DNA from 2 places in the Polaromonas sp. CG_23.6 genome. Region 2 is predicted to be linked to the other one. Evidence: riboswitches for the same ligand, from Rfam matches in the RefSeq annotation. Region 2 holds a riboswitch; the other holds the start of a gene.
The links. Region 2 has a riboswitch for S-adenosylhomocysteine ahead of metH (methionine synthase). Riboswitches for the same ligand answer to the same signal wherever they lie in the genome.

Region 1 (7,968 bases), 730 kb from region 2:
GATGCTTGCCCTCGAACTCGTTCAGCCCCTTCACCTCGCCGTCCAGGCTGTGCGTCAGGTAAAGCGAGGCGAGCTTGGGAATGGCAATTTCATAGCGGTTTGTCCGGGTTTTCTCGTCCGGCAGCGCAAACAGCACGGCCGGCACGCCTTTCTGGGTTTCCCAGATGCCTTCCATCGCAGCCAGTTTGGCGGGCTGGTGCTCCAGCGTGTTCAGGCCGTGAAAGTCGCCCGCCACGATCTGGAGCGGAATCAGGAAAGCGGCCAGGTAGACGCCGGTTTTCAGGCTGGCGATGACATCGGCAGCACGGTCCTGACGCAGCCAGCGGTAGGCGGAAATGCCGGCGACCAAAAAGGCGACCGTGAGGCCTGAGGCCAGCATCATGTGCGTGAAGCGGTAAGGAAAAGACGGGTTGAAGATCACTTCCAGCCAGCTGGTCACATGCGCCTGGCCGTTGATCATTTCAAAGCCGGCGGGCGTATGCATCCATGAATTGAGCGCCAGGATCCAGAAGGCCGACAGCGTCGTGCCGCCAGCCACCAGCAGTGTGGCGATGGTGTGCATCCGTTCACTGACACGGGCCCGGCCAAACAGCATCACGCCCAGCATGGTGGCTTCCAGGAAAAACGCCGTCATCACTTCATAAGCCAGCAGCGGGCCGGCCACATTGCCGACGGTTTCCATGAAACCCGGCCAGTTGGTGCCGAACTGGAAACTCATGGTGATGCCGCTCACCACGCCCAGCGCAAAGGTCAGCGCAAAGATCTTGACCCAGAACTGGTAGGCGTCCATCCAGTGCTGCTGGCCGGTCTTGACAAAGCGCAGCTTGAAAAACAGCAGCACCCACGCCAGCGAGATGCTGATGGTCGGAAACAAAATGTGAAAAGTCATGTTGGCCGCAAACTGAATCCGGGCCAGAACAACAGCGTCAAGTCCATCCATGATCAACTCCTTTCGTTATCGGAAAAAGTGACAGCCGCCTTGGGCGCCAACGCCAGTGCCGGCGCGGCGACGGGCGGCACGCGGCCTTTGAAGCCGGCCTTCACGCTGCTGGTCACCCGGTCCTTGGCTTCGAGCAGCTTTTGCACCTTGGCGCCCATCTTCATCAGGCTCACCAGCGTGGCGGAATCCATCTTTTGCACATCGGCCATCCAGCCGGTCATCAACTCGATCAAATCGTGCATCTGCTTCATGCGCTCTTGGGCGTGGATATCGTCTTTGTCGCTGGGTTTTTCCATCAGCGCATCGCGCAACATCGACAGCGTCGGGTCAATCTCGCGCTTGCGCCGCTCTTCGGCCAGCGTGCGAAAGATGGCCCACACGTCTTCGGGCGCCTGGAAGTATTCGCGCCTGTCACCCGGCAAATGCTGCAACCGGACCAGATTCCAGGACTGCAGTTCCTTCAGCCCCATGCTGACGTTGGAGCGCGAAAACGACAGCGCGTCGCCAATGTCGTCGGCATTCAGCGCCTGGGGCGAAACATACAGCAAGGCATAGATCTGCCCCACGGTGCGGTTGATGCCCCAGCGGCTGCCCATCTCGCCGAAATGCAGGACAAAACGCTGGGTCAGGGGAGCAAGGTTCATGGTACGCAATATACAGAAGTTTCAGGAATTACTGAAATTCTAATAAATACGAACACTTCATGCTGCTGCTTTGACTTGACCCTTATCGAAAAAGGTTAACCGCTACAGACAGCTGCCATTGCCCACGGGGCAAGCCTTAAAGCAAGGGATGGCGGCGGCTAATGGCGGTTTGACCTGGAGGCCGGTGGCGAGAGGATTTACGAATTTTCCTGCTCGGCTTGGCACGCGGCGTCACCACTTTCAACGCTTTTTCCACGTTCAACGACACCTCGGCAACGCCGACGCCTATCAGCCCCAGCGCCTCGGCGGCGGCCCGGCTGACGTCGATCACGCGGTCCGAGGAAAACGGTCCCCGGTCGTTGATGCGCACATCGACTTCGCGGCCCAAGGCCAGACTGCGCACCCGGACGATGGTGCCAAAAGGCAGTGTCCTGTGGGCCGCTGTCAGCGCATATTTGTCATAGCTCTCGCCGCTGGCGGTGGGGCGGCCGTGGAACTTCCCGCCATACCATGATGCATTGCCGCGCTCCAGTTCCCGGGCGTCTTCGCCGGTAAACTGGTATTTTCCATCCACCGGAATGTCCGGCGTCACGGGCGCTTCGGCCTCGACGGCGGGCGCTGGGGTTTCAATTTGCTTGCGCAGGCGCCTGGCAATGAAATCGGCCAGGCGCGACGGTCGCGGCGTGTTCTCGGTGAAGGGTGCCGGTGGAGGCGTTGCCTGAAGCGATTGCGTGGGCGCTGGAGTGGCTAAAACCAGTGCCGGGTCACTCGGATCAGCCATATCTGCCGCAGCTGCTGGAGGCGTTGAATCCGCAGGCACGGGGGGCTCGGACGGCGTGGCGCAGCCAGCCAGCAGCGCAAAAAGGCCGGCGGCCAGCCAGCCTCTGGCGGCCGCCGGAAAAGCGAGAACCGGCCCGGCCATCAAGCCGGCGTCAACCGGCGAATGATCTCGGACGTCGCTGCCGCCTGGTTCATCGTATAAAAATGAATTCCCGGCACGCCCGCTGTGCGCAACTGCTCGCACATGTCGGTTATCACGTCCAGTCCAAAACTCCTGATCGAGGCGATGTCGTCGCCAAAGCCCTGGAGCCGCAAACGGATCCAGCGCGGAATCTCGGCACCACAGGCATCCGAAAAGCGCATCAACTGGGTTGAACTGGTGATCGGCATGATGCCCGGCACTACTGGAACATCAGCGCCCAGGCGCTGAACATCATCCACAAAGCGGAAATAGGCGTCAGCATTGAAAAAATACTGGGTGATGGCCGAATCGGCGCCGGCCCTGACCTTGGCCACAAAAGCCTGCAGATCGGCCTCGGCGGATTTGGCCTGCGGATGGATTTCCGGGTAAGCGGCCACCTCAAGGTGAAAGGCATCGCCGGTCTCGTGCCGGATGAAGGCCACCAGGTCGCTGGCGTAATGGAACTCGCCACCCGCGCCATAGCCGCTGGGCAGGTCACCGCGCAAGGCCACCAGTCGCTGGACGCCCATGGCCTGCAAGGTGGCCAGCTGGTCACGCACCGTTGACTTGGTGGCGCCGACGCACGAAAAATGGCAGGCGGCGGCCACACCCTCGTCCAGAATTGCTTTGACCGTGTTGAAGGTGCCCTCTTGCGTTGAGCCTCCGGCGCCAAAGGTGACCGAGCAGAACTCGGGCTGGCTGGCGTACAGCGCCTGTCTTGTCAGACGCAGCTTGTCCACGCCTTCAGGTGTCTTGGGCGGGAAAAATTCAAAACTGACCGGAATGTTCATCACGGGCTTTCTAGTCGCTGGTGTCGTTGTTGTCGGCTTTTTTGCCGCGCCGCTTGGCCGGTCCATGCTGGCCGGCATGCGCGGCTTCGGCCGCCTCGGAGTCTTCGTGCGGCTCGCGGGAGGCGCGCATTTCGCTGCGCGACACGCGCTTGGCGACTTGTCGTTTCGGCGCAGCGGCCAGCGGCTGGTCTTCGCCCTGCACTTCGTGGCCCTTCCTGGCCTGGATGAAAAATTCGCGGTTGCCGTCGCCGCCAGCAATCGGTGAGGCCAGCCAGGCCTTGACCTCCAGCCCCAGGGCGGCGCAGGTATCACGCAGGCGCTTTTCCACAAAATCGAAATGCACCGGGTCGCGCACGATGCCGCCTTTGCCGATCTGGCCGGGCTGCAACTCGAACTGCGGCTTGACCAGCATCAACAGCTGGCCGTCCGCTTTAAGCAGGCGCGCCACGGCGGGCAGCACCAGCGTCAGCGAGATAAAGGACAGGTCGCCGGTCAGGAAATCGAACACCGGGCTGAAACCGTCCATGTCCTGGTCGCTGTAGCCGTCTTCCTCGACATCGGCAAACGTGTCGTCGTCCAGGCTGCTGCCATGCAAGGCGCGCCGGTAATGTTCGGTCAGCTCGTCGGCCGTCAGCGAACGCGCATTCACACCCTCGATGCAGACCACGCGCTCGTCGCTGCGCAGGCTGTCGTGCAACTGGCCGTGGCCGACATCGACGCCCACGACCTGAACAGCGCCATGCTGCAGCAGGCAGTCGGTAAAGCCGCCGGTGGACTGGCCGATGTCGAGGCAGCGCAGGCCGCTCACGTCCAGGCCGGTTGCTTTCAGCGCGCCTTCGAGCTTCAGGCCACCGCGCGAGATGTATTTCGCCTCGGTGGTGTCGAGCAGTTGCAGTTCGGCAGCGGCAGGAATCTCGTCGCCGTTCTTGGCGATTTTTTTCCACGCCACCGCCTCGTCAACCCGCCAGTGGACGCCCGAGGCAATCAAGCGCTGGGCCTGGGAACGGGTAGTGGCATGGCCGTGTTCGACCAAAAATAAATCAGCGCGCATAAAGTTGGGGCAACGTCAAGGTTGCGTACAGGAAAATAAAACCATCATTTCGATAGCTGATGGCGCATGCCCAGCATGCGCCAGAGGCCAATTCGGCTTAAAAAATCCCCTGCACCGTGATGCAGGGGACGCCAACCACTTCAATAGCGGTAGGTGTTGGCTTTGTACGGGCCGGCCTTGGACACGCCAATGTACGCGGCCTGCTCGTCACTCAGCTCGGACAGCATCGCGCCGACCTTTTTCAGGTGCAGGCGGGCGACTTTTTCATCAAGGTGCTTGGGCAACACATAGACCTTGCCGGCGTCGTATTCATGCTGCTTGGTGAACAGTTCAATCTGCGCAATCGTCTGGTTGGCAAAGCTCGACGACATGACGAAGCTCGGGTGGCCCGTGCCGCAGCCCAGGTTCACCAGCCGGCCCTTGGCTAGCAGGATGATGCGCTTGCCATCCGGAAAGATCACATGGTCGACCTGCGGCTTGATTTCTTCCCAGGTGCATTTCTCCAGCGACACCACGTCGATCTCGTTGTCGAAGTGGCCGATGTTGCAAACGATGGCCTGGTCCTTCATGGCCGCCATGTGCTCATAGGTGATGACGTTCTTGTTGCCGGTGGCGGACACGAAGATGTCGCACTTGTCGGCGGCGTATTCCATGGTGACGACCTTGTAGCCTTCCATGGCGGCCTGCAACGCGTTGATCGGATCGATCTCGGTGACCCACACCTGGGCGCTCAGTGCGCGCAACGCCTGGGCAGAGCCCTTGCCGACATCGCCGTAACCGGCGACAAGGGCGACCTTGCCGGCAATCATCACGTCGGTGGCGCGCTTGATGGCGTCGACCAGCGACTCGCGGCAACCGTAGAGGTTGTCGAACTTGGACTTGGTGACCGAGTCGTTGACGTTGATGGCGCGAAACGCCAGCGTACCCTTGACCGACATTTCATTCAGGCGCAACACGCCGGTGGTGGTTTCCTCGGTCACGCCGATGATGTTTTTCAGACGGCGGCTGTACCAGGTCGGGTCTTGCGCCAGTTTGAACTTGATGGCGTTGAACAGGCAGGTTTCTTCTTCGCTGCCGGGGTGTTCCAGCAGACTGGGGTCTGTCTCGGCCTGGGTGCCCAGATGCATCAGCAGCGTGGCATCGCCGCCGTCGTCCAGGATCATGTTCGGGCCTTCCTCGGGCGTGCCCTTGTGGCCGGTGAATTCAAAGATGCGGTGCGTGTAGTCCCAGTAGTCGGCCAGGCTCTCGCCCTTGATGGCGAACACCGGTGTGCCTTCGGCGGCAATCGCGGCGGCGGCATGGTCTTGCGTCGAGTAAATGTTGCACGACGCCCAGCGTACTTCGGCGCCCAGCGCCTGCAGCGTCTCGATCAGCACGCCGGTCTGGATCGTCATGTGCAGCGAGCCGGTGATGCGCGCGCCTTCCAGTGGCTGGGACGCGGCAAATTCCTGCCGAATGGCCATCAGGCCGGGCATTTCGGTTTCGGCGATTTTCAGCTCTTTGCGGCCCCAGGCGGCCAGCGACAGGTCGGCAATGATGTGGTCAGTGTTCAGGATGGTCTTCAGTACGGCGTTCATTTGGGAACTCTCCAAAATCAGGTTCAAGCGGGCAAAATAGCCACGACCGCAGGGCTTGTCAAGGGAAGTGTGGAATTCACTCACCCGGCATCAAGGCACATGCGGGTGAGCGTGGTTGCAAGAAAAAGTCCTGAGCCTAGACCACATGCCGTGGGTTGCAACGCTCCTCAGGAGAGCATATATTGTACAGAACGCTCCACGCCAGGCCGCGCATCGCGGCAAAAGCCTGCATGCCAGAATGGCGCGATGCAAGCACTTGAACACTGGCCGATCAACAGCCGCCGCCGAATCACCGGCGTTTTCACCGACATCGACGACACCCTGACCACCGAAGGCGCCATCACGCCCGACGCACTGGGCGCGCTGGCCGCACTGAAAGCCGCCGGCCTGGACCTGATCGCCATCACCGGCCGGCCGGTCGGCTGGAGCGCGCCCTTTGCGCGGGTCTGGCCGGTCAATGCCATCGTTGCTGAAAACGGCGCAGTGGCGCTGCTTTCAAGCCAAAACGGGCTTCAACCTCTGTCTGGCGGGCGTGGGCAGCTGTCAAAGATCTACCAGCAGGACGAAGCGACACGGCAAACCAATTACGCCCGCATGCAGCAGGTGGCGGCGCGTGTCGTGCGCGACGTGCCCGGCGCGGTGATCTCGCAAGACAGTCCGGGGCGCGAGACCGACATGGCCATCGACCACAGCGAATTCGCGCACCTGCCGTCAGCCGCCATCGCCCTGGCCGTGCAGATCATGCAGGACGAAGGCATGAACGCCACGGTCAGCTCGATCCACATCAACGGCTGGTTCGGCCCCCACAACAAGCTGCAGGGCGCGCGCTGGATCGTTCGCGAATTGCTGGGCCGCGACCTGGATGCCGAAATGGACCGCTGGGTGTACGTTGGCGACTCGACCAACGACCAGCTGATGTTCGAGGCCTTTGGCAACTCGGTTGGCGTGGCCAATGTGCGGCGCTTTGAAGCGCAACTGAGCCACCTGCCGCGCTACATCACCCGGGACGAGCGCGGCGCGGGCTTTGCCGAAGTGGCCGCCGCCGTGCTGGCGGCGCGCGCCGATTAAAAAGCAGGCTGACGCGTCAGGACGGCTTGCCCAGCCCCAGCTTTTCGACCAGCGCTTTTTCCTTCAGAAAGGTTTCCTGGGCGAACTTGGTGTAGGCGGCCGTGCTCATGTAGTTGGGCAGCATGTCATAGCGACCGAGCGCGGCCACGTAGCTGGGCTCTTCCATGGCTTTCTTGAACGCATCGTGCAGCCGCTTCACCACGTCGGGCGGCGTGCCCTTGGGCGCACCGATGCCGAAGGGCGAGTTCTGCACGATGTCGTAGCCCAGTTCCTTGAGCGTGGGCGCATTGGGAAACTTGTCCAGCCGCTTCTCGCCCCAGGTGTTCAGCACCCGCAGCTTGCCGGCCTCGACCTGCGGCGCAAAACCGGTGCTGTCGGCCGCCGCCATCAACTGGCCGCTGACCACCGCCAGCATCAGGTCGGCGCTTCCCTTGTAGGGAATGTGCAGCAGCTTGATGCCGGCCTGTTGCGCGATCAACTCGGTGGTCAGGTGCGGGCTGGTCAGCGTGCCGGTCGAGCCATAGCTCAGCTCGCCGGGATGGGCCTTGGCATAGGCGACAAAGTCGGCCCAGGTCTTGAACGGCGAGTCGGCCGGCACGACGATGCCGAAGGCATAACCGGTGACATTGAGCACATAGGTGATGTCCTGGACCGGGTCCCAGTTGATCTTGGTGGTGTACGGCAGGCGAAACACGCCCAGCGGAATCTGCGCCAGCGTGTAGCCGTCGGCCGGCGCTGTCTGCAGCTGCTGCGCCGGCAGCGTGCCGCCGGCGCCGGGTTTGTTGTCGACGATCACCGGTTGGCCAAGGATTTTCGAGGCGTTGTCGGCCAGCGAGCGCATGGTGATGTCGGTCGGCCCGCCAGCCGGAAAGGCCACGATGAGCTTGATCGGACGGACCGGAAAGCCCTGGGCCTGGGCTTGAGCGAAAGGGGCAC
Region 2 (7,968 bases):
CGCGCGGCTTACCTGATCTACACCTCCGGCTCAACCGGCCGCCCCAAGGGCGTGGTGGTCACGCACCAGAACGCGCTCAATTTTTTCGCCGGCCTGAACGCGCGTATTCCGCATGCGCCACCCGGCCGCTGGCTGGCCGTGACCAGCGTGTGCTTTGACATTTCGGTGGTTGAGTTGCTCTGGACATTGACGCACGGCTTTGCCATCGAGCTGCATTCCAACACCCTGCCCTACCTGTCGGTGGCCGACGCCCTGCGTCAAGGCCAGGTCACGCACCTGCAATGCACCCCGTCCATGGCCTCGATGCTGGTGTCGGACACTGCCGGACGCCAGGCGCTCTACGGCCTGGCGGTGCTGATGGTCGGCGGCGAAGCGCTGTCGATGAAACTCGCCCAGGAGTTGCGGGCGCTGGTGCCGGGGGCTTTTTTCAATATGTACGGTCCGACCGAAACCACCGTCTGGTCCACCGCCTGCGACCTGGCGACGCTGGACGACCTGGTGCCGCTGGGCCAGCCGATTGCCAACACGCAACTCTCGATCCGCACGCCGCGCGGCGCCGAATGCCCGGCGCTGGTGGCCGGCGAGTTGCTGATCGGCGGCGACGGCGTGTCCGACGGTTACTGGCAGCGGCCCGAGCTCAACGCCGAGCGCTTCCTGGAGGACAACGGCGCACGCTGGTACCGCACCGGCGACCTGGTGCGCCGCCATCCCGACGGCACGCTGGAGTTCCTCGGCCGCATCGACCACCAGGTGAAGATTCGCGGCCACCGCATCGAGCTCGGCGAGATCGAAAGCGTGCTGCTGCGCCAGCCTGGCGTGAAAGAAGCAGTGGTCATCGCCCGCGAAGATGCCGCCGGTGACTGGAGCCTGGCCGCTTACGTGACGCCGCAGGCGGACACGTTGCTCGACACCGACCAACTGCGCCGTGGCGTGGCCGAAAAGCTGCCCGACATCATGGTGCCCAAGGCCATCGCGGCGCTACGCGCATTTCCGCTGACGCCCAATGGCAAGGTGGACCGGCGCGCCTTGCTGCCAGCACGGTCACCGACCGCCGATGCGGGCGGGCTGCCGCAAAGCCGGTTTGAAAAAGCCATTGCCGCTGCTTGGGAGCCGATCCTCGGGCAGTCCGGCGTGCGCACCGGCGACAGTTTTTTTGATCTTGGCGGCAGTTTGTTCTTGGCCGTGCAGGTGCAGCGCCGGTTGCAGGAAACCTGCGGCCTCAACGTCCCGTTGGCTGACATGATGCGTTTTCCGGTCCTCGGCGAACTGGCCGGGCAGCTCGATGCCAGCGTGCCCGGCCAGTTCGCCGCAGCCATGCTGCACAACGGGATTGCCGCCGGTGCCGCCTTGGCACTGGCGTTGCCTGATGCCAGCCCGGTGGCGCAGGCAGTGCCAGTGCGTTCCTCCATCGAATCTGGCATTGCTCGGATGTGGCGCGAGTTGCTGGACATGCAGGACATCGCGCCCGAGGATGACTTTTTCGCGCTCGGTGGCCATTCGCTCACGGCCGTGCGCCTGTTCGCCCAGATTCGCAGTCAATTCGCCGTTGACCTGCCCTTGGCCACCCTGTTTCAGGCTTCGACCCTTGCAGGCTTTACGGCCATCGTCGCCAAGGCCTGCGAGATTTCGATGGCGCACATGCAGGCGGCAGCCAGCGCATCCGGCGCGCTGGCGCCTGCCGTGCCCAAGTGGTCTCCGCTGGTGGCCATTTGCCAGGGACAAGCAGACCAGCCCCCGCTTTTTTGCATTCATGCCGCCGGTGGAAACGTGATCAATTTCAAGCGCCTGGCAACCGAGCTGGGGCCGGCACAACCCTTCTATGGGCTGCAGGCCCAAGGCGTTGACGGCCACCGTCCCGCACTGGCGACCATTCAGGCCATGGCCGCGCAATATGTCGAGGCCATCCGTTCCGTAGATCCTCACGGTCCGTATTGGCTTCTCGGCTATTCCGCGGGCGGCGTGATTGCCTTCGAGATGGCACAGCAGCTCAGGCAGGCCGGCGCGGAGGTGGCGCTCCTGGGGATGATCGACACGCTGTCGCCAGAGGCGGCAGAGCGCAACATCTCATTTTTGAGAAGACTGTGGCTGATGCGGAACTGGTCTCTGAAGTTCATCAGGGAACGCTCCGAGCGCCGCCGCCAGACAAAACTCCTTGAAGAAAATCTTGCGTTGAAGCTGGGAGAATTTTCCCCCGGCGAACCCGTGACGCAAGACCTTATCGGGCATCACCTGTACCACCACTTCTTTGTGGCCCTCAAGCTCTACAGGCCCAAGCCCTACCCTGGGCCGATGGTTCTTTTCAAGGGCGCGTCCCATCTGGCCGAAATGCCTTATTTGAACGCCGGACAAAGCCTGGGCTGGGAAAAGCACATCCAGGGCGGCATTCGCCCGGTCACCATCGTCAGCCATCACGCCTCGATGATGGAGGAGCCCGGTGTGCTGCAACTGGCCCAGGCGCTGCAGCGGGAACTGGCCCGTACCGTCGATGCGCAGGCTGGAGCGCGGACGCGGATCAGATTGCAAGCCGGGCCGTTGCCGGCCTGAAGAAGCGCCCGCCCGGACGCGGCCCGCGCTTCAAAGATTGGGCGCCAGCAGGCGTTGCAGGTCTTCGGCCCGCGCGCCACGTCGCTGCGCCAGATCGTGCAGCTGGTCGTCGCCGATCTTGCCAACGCTGAAGTAACTGCTTTGCGGGTGGCTCAGGTAAAACCCGCTGACGCTGGCGGCGGGCGTCATCGCCAGGCTTTCCGTCAGCGCCATGCCGATGTCGGCGCATTGCAGCAACTCGAACATCTCTTTTTTTGCGCTGTGGTCCGGGCAGGCCGGGTAGCCGGGCGCCGGGCGGATGCCCTGGTATTGCTCGGCGAGCATCGCGTCCTTGTCGAGCGCTTCGGCGGGCACATAGCCCCAGAGGTCCTTGCGCACCCGCTGGTGCAGCGCCTCGGCAAAAGCCTCGGCCAGCCGGTCGGCCAGCGACTTGAACATGATGGACGAGTAGTCGTCGTGGTCGTCGAGGAAATACTTGTCCTTCTTCTCGGCGCCCAGCCCGGCGGTGACGGCAAAAATACCGATGTAATCGGCGATTTTTGAGCCATTTTGGCCGTTTGCGCATGTCTGGCTTGCACGAGCAGCTATTAATTCAGGAGTAAGCACCTTGGGCGCGACAAAGTCGGCCAGGCAGCGGCTGGGGCGCATCACGCCGTCAACGGCTGTTTTCTCGGTCTGCTGGCGCAGGCCGTACCAGGTCATGGCGACTTCGCTGCGCGTCTCGTCGGTGTAGATCTCGATGTCGTCGCCGACGCTGTTGGCGGGATACAAACCCATCACGCCACTGGCGGTGAGCCAGCGTCCCTCGATCAGCCGCTTGAGCATGCGCTTGGCGTCGGCATAGACGCGCACGGCCTCGGTGCCCACCACCTCGTCCTTCAGAATCGCCGGGAACGGCCCGGCCAGGTCCCAGGTCTGGAAGAACGGTCCCCAATCAATGAACTCGGCGAGTTCGGCCAGGTCGAAATTCTTGAAGACGCGCCGGCCGATAAATTTGGGCATGGGCGGCGTGTAGCTCGCCCAGTCCATCGCCGTGGCATTGGCCCGCGCCTTGGCCAGCGGCCACATCGGCACCTGCTTCTTGCTGGCGTGCTGGATGCGCACCTTCTCGTAGTCGGCGTTCAGCTCGGCGATGTACTTGGCGGCGTTGTCAGACAGCAGGCTTTGCGCCACGCTGACGCTGCGCGAGGCGTCGGGCACGTACACCACCGGGCCTTCATAATGCGGCGAAATCTTCACCGCCGTGTGCACGCGGCTGCAGGTGGCGCCGCCAATCAGCAGCGGAATGTTGTTGAGGCGGAAATGGTCGTCTTTTTGCATCTCGCTGGCGACGTACTGCATTTCCTCCAGACTCGGCGTGATCAGTCCGGACAGGCCGACGATGTCGGCGCCTTCGGCCTTGGCCAGCGCCAGAATCTCGTGGCACGGCACCATCACGCCCATGTTGACAACCTCGAAGTTGTTGCACTGCAGCACCACGGTGACGATGTTCTTGCCGATGTCGTGCACGTCGCCCTTGACGGTGGCGATGATGATCTTGCCCTTGGTCTTCACGTCGCCGCCGGCGGCCTGCAGCACCAGCTTTTCAGCCTCGATGTAGGGCAGCAGGTGCGCCACGGCCTGCTTCATCACCCGGGCGCTCTTGACCACCTGCGGCAGGAACATCTTGCCCTGGCCGAACAGGTCGCCGACCACGTTCATGCCGTCCATCAGCGGGCCTTCGATGACATGCAGCGGCCGCCCGTTTTCGGCAAGGATGGTCTGGTACATCTCCTCGGTGTCTTCGGTGATGAATTCGTTGTTGCCATGCACCAGCGCGTGCGACAGGCGGGCGCGAATCGGCAGCGCGCGCCATTCGTACTTCTTGCTCTCGTCGCGCGCACCGCTCTTGGCCGTTTCAGCCACTTCAATCAGGCGCTCGCCGGGTGTGAGGTGTTCCTCGCCTTCCTTGTAGAGCGGCTGGCGGTTCAGCACCACGTCTTCGACGCGCTCGCGCAGCACCGGCTCCAGGTCGTCATAGACACCCATCATGCCGGCGTTGACAATGCCCATGTCCATGCCGGCCTGGATCGCGTGGTACAAAAATACCGTGTGGATGGCTTCGCGCACCGGGTCGTTGCCGCGAAAGCTGAACGACACGTTTGACACGCCGCCCGAGACCTTGGCACCGGGCAAATTGGTTTTGATCCAGCGGGTGGCGTTGATGAAGTCAACCGCGTAGTTGTTGTGTTCGTCAATGCCGGTGGCAATGGCGAAGATGTTGGGGTCGAAAATGATGTCTTCGGGCGGAAAACCGATCTCGTCCACCAGCAGCCGGTAGGCGCGCTCGCAAATGGTGATTTTTCGCTCGTAGGTGTCGGCCTGCCCCTGTTCGTCAAACGCCATGACGACGGCCGCAGCGCCGTAGCGCTTGAGCAGTTTCGCCTGCTGCTTGAAGGCGTCCACGCCCTCCTTCATCGAAATCGAGTTGACGATGCCCTTTCCCTGGATGCAGCGCAGGCCGGCCTCGATCACGCTCCACTTGGAGCTGTCGATCATGATGGGCACGCGGGCAATGTCGGGCTCGCCGGCGATCAGGTTCAAAAACCGAACCATGGCCGCCTGGCTGTCGAGCATGGCCTCGTCCATGTTGATGTCGATGATTTGCGCGCCATTTTCGACCTGCTGGCGCGCCACCGCCAGCGCCGCTTCAAAGTCGCCGTTCAGGATCATGCGGGCGAAGGCCTTGGAGCCGGTGACGTTGGTACGCTCACCAATGTTGACGAACAGGGAATCCGGTCCGACAGTGACCGGCTCCAGGCCGGAAAGCTTCATGGGCGGGACGTTCGGAACGGGTGGGGCGACTGGCGGGATAGATTGAATTGCGGACATGGCTCACCTTGGAACAAAGGTGAGCGTCGTTGCCAAAAAGAGCGTTTTGCGCCCTGTTGACCCAAGCCTGACGAAACGGTGTTTCGCTGCAACGCTCCTTGAGTTAAGCTCGATTTTAAGCACCAATGCCGGCAGGCCGGTTTCAAGCCATCAAATTCCACCGGGTCGACCCATGACAAGCACCTTCCTTAGAAAAAAAAGCTTCCCGTCGATCAGTCCGCCGCATGACGCTACCGAAGGTTCGGAAACGGCCGACCTGGCGGCCCGCTTGCTGGTGGCGCCCACCGCATTGATGCAACTGACGATGCCAGAGGCGCGCACGGTGGTGCGCTACATGCAGCCGCAAATTGTGTCCAAGGACACTGTCTTTATCCGCGAAGGTGATGTTCTTGACACCGGATTCCTGATGCTCCTGCTCGATGGCGAAGTGACGGTGGAAACACAGGTGGTCAGCCGTGCCGAGCCCATCGTCATCACCTTGCTGGGCCCGGGCAGCCTGATTGGCGAACTCGGCATGTTCGACGGCCTGCCCCGCTACGCAAGCTGTGTTGCGGCCACGCAGTTGCGCTGCGCGATCCTCACCCGCGCAGGACTGAGCCGCCTGATGGAGGAAAACCCGGGCATTGCCGCCAAACTGCTGCTGGCCGTGTCGCTGCGCATCGGAGCGCGCCTGCGCGAAGTGACCGACAAGCTCAAGATGTATGTCCAGCTGACGCAGGCAATGGAGCAAGAGATCGGTTCGCGGCCCGAGGCCTGAACGGTCGTGCGCCACAAAGGCGCCCGAAGGCTCGTCCTGACCCTGCTTTCAGGCCGTTTCGGCGTAGAAGACACCGCGCTGCAGCTTGCGTCCACCCACCAGCGCCACCGACTGGGCAATCGCCGCGATGTGCTCGGGCGTGGTGCCGCAGCAGCCGCCCACGATATTGACCAGTCCTTCGGCGGCAAACTCGTGCAGCAGGCGCGAGGTCACGTCGGGCGTTTCGTCAAAACCGGTGTCGCTCATCGGATTGGGCAGCCCGGCGTTCGGGTAGCAGCTGATGAAGGTGTCGGGCGCGGCCTTGGCCAGTTCCTGGATATAGGGACGCATCAGCGCCGCGCCCAACGCGCAATTCAGGCCCACGGCCAGCGGCTCGGCATGGCGCACGCTGTGCCAGAAGGCCGTCACCGTCTGGCCGCTCAAAATCCGGCCTGACGCATCGGTCACCGTGCCGCTGATGATCAGCGGCAGGCGTTCACCGGAGTTGTCGAAGTACTCGTCGATGGCAAACAATGCCGCCTTGGCATTGAGCGTGTCGAAAATCGTCTCGACCATCAGCACGTCGCTGCCGCCCTTGACCAGCGCCTCGGTCTGCTCGTAGTAAGCCTTGCGCAGTTCTTCGAAACTGGTGTTGCGCGCGCCCGCGTCGTTCACATCGGGGCTGATGCTGGCGGTCTTGGGCGTGGGGCCCAGCGTGCCGACGACAAAGCGCGGCTTGTCCGGCGTTGAAAACTTGTCGCACGCCACCCGGGCAATGCGGGCCGATTCGTAGTTCATCTCGACCGCCAACTCGGCCATGTCGTAGTCGGCCTGGGCCACGGTGGTCGCGCCAAAGGTGTTGGTCTCGATCAGGTCGGCACCGGCGGCCAGGTAGCCTTCATGGATGTCGCGGATCACGTCCGGGCGCGTGAGACTCAGCAACTCGTTGTTGCCCTTGACGTCACGGTGAAACGCCTTGAAACGCTCGCCCGACCCACCGGGGCCGGCGTAGCCTTCCCCCCGGTACTGCGCTTCACTCAGCTTGAAGCGCTGGATCATGGTGCCCATCGCACCGTCAAGAATCAAAATGCGTTGCGCCAAAAGGGCGGGGAGTTGTGCGGCGCGGGTGTAGGGTATCGGCTTCATGGCGTGCATTCTAGGACGCGGTTCATGGCCGTTGACTTTCCCTGACAATACGGCAGTTGCCTGCTGGCGTTTGCTGAAGACCGTGCTGAACCGGCAACCGGCCCGAACAAGGGGACGCAAGCCTGCCGGCAAACGCTGCGAAGCGCTGATTAGAAAAATAGTGATTAAATAGGGTCTTTGCGCCCGTGTGCCTTTCGCAAGCAGCTATTTTTTTCATAGCAATCCGGATTTCACACCGCCAACTTGTACGTACCGAACTTGTCATCATTGCCTACTTCTTCCTCCCAGCCCACGCCGCTGGACGTGCTTGGCCAGGTCTTTGGCTACAGCGACTTTCGCGGGCCGCAGCAAGCCATCGTGCAACACGTCGTGCAGGGCGGCGACGCGCTGGTGTTGATGCCGACCGGCGGCGGCAAGTCGCTGTGCTACCAGATTCCGGCCATCGTGCGGCAAAACGCCGGGCACGGCGTGACCATCGTGATTTCACCGCTGATTGCGCTGATGCACGACCAGGTCGGCGCGCTGACGGAAGCCGGCGTGTCGGCGGCCTTCCTCAATTCGACGCAGACCTACGAGGAAAGCAGCGCGCTGGAAAAGCAGCTGCTGGCAAACAAGCTAACGCTGCTCTACGCCGCGCCCGAGCGCATCAACACGCCACGCATGAAGGGCCT

Region 1: linked by a shared signal. The riboswitch ahead of ahcY (adenosylhomocysteinase) and the one ahead of metH (methionine synthase) in region 2 are both predicted to bind S-adenosylhomocysteine.

Annotation. Positions count from the first base shown of each region.
Region 1 covers NZ_JARXUY010000001.1:1,127,069-1,135,036, reverse strand. The annotation lists gene H4V98_RS05300 (cytochrome ubiquinol oxidase subunit I) at 1-940, opposite strand, end outside; gene H4V98_RS05295 (GbsR/MarR family transcriptional regulator) at 943-1,584, opposite strand; gene H4V98_RS05290 (septal ring lytic transglycosylase RlpA family protein) at 1,721-2,506, opposite strand; gene metF (methylenetetrahydrofolate reductase [NAD(P)H]) at 2,506-3,336, opposite strand; gene H4V98_RS05280 (TlyA family RNA methyltransferase) at 3,347-4,387, opposite strand; gene ahcY (adenosylhomocysteinase) at 4,528-5,964, opposite strand; S-adenosyl-L-homocysteine riboswitch at 6,065-6,139, opposite strand; gene H4V98_RS05270 (HAD-IIB family hydrolase) at 6,211-7,032, shown strand; gene H4V98_RS05265 (tripartite tricarboxylate transporter substrate binding protein) at 7,049-7,968, opposite strand, start outside.
Region 2 covers NZ_JARXUY010000001.1:400,024-407,991, forward strand. The annotation lists gene H4V98_RS02020 (amino acid adenylation domain-containing protein) at 1-2,544, shown strand, start outside; gene metH (methionine synthase) at 2,575-5,415, opposite strand; S-adenosyl-L-homocysteine riboswitch at 5,430-5,521, opposite strand; gene H4V98_RS02030 (cyclic nucleotide-binding domain-containing protein) at 5,588-6,172, shown strand; gene H4V98_RS02035 (homocysteine S-methyltransferase family protein) at 6,221-7,297, opposite strand; gene recQ (DNA helicase RecQ) at 7,556-7,968, shown strand, end outside.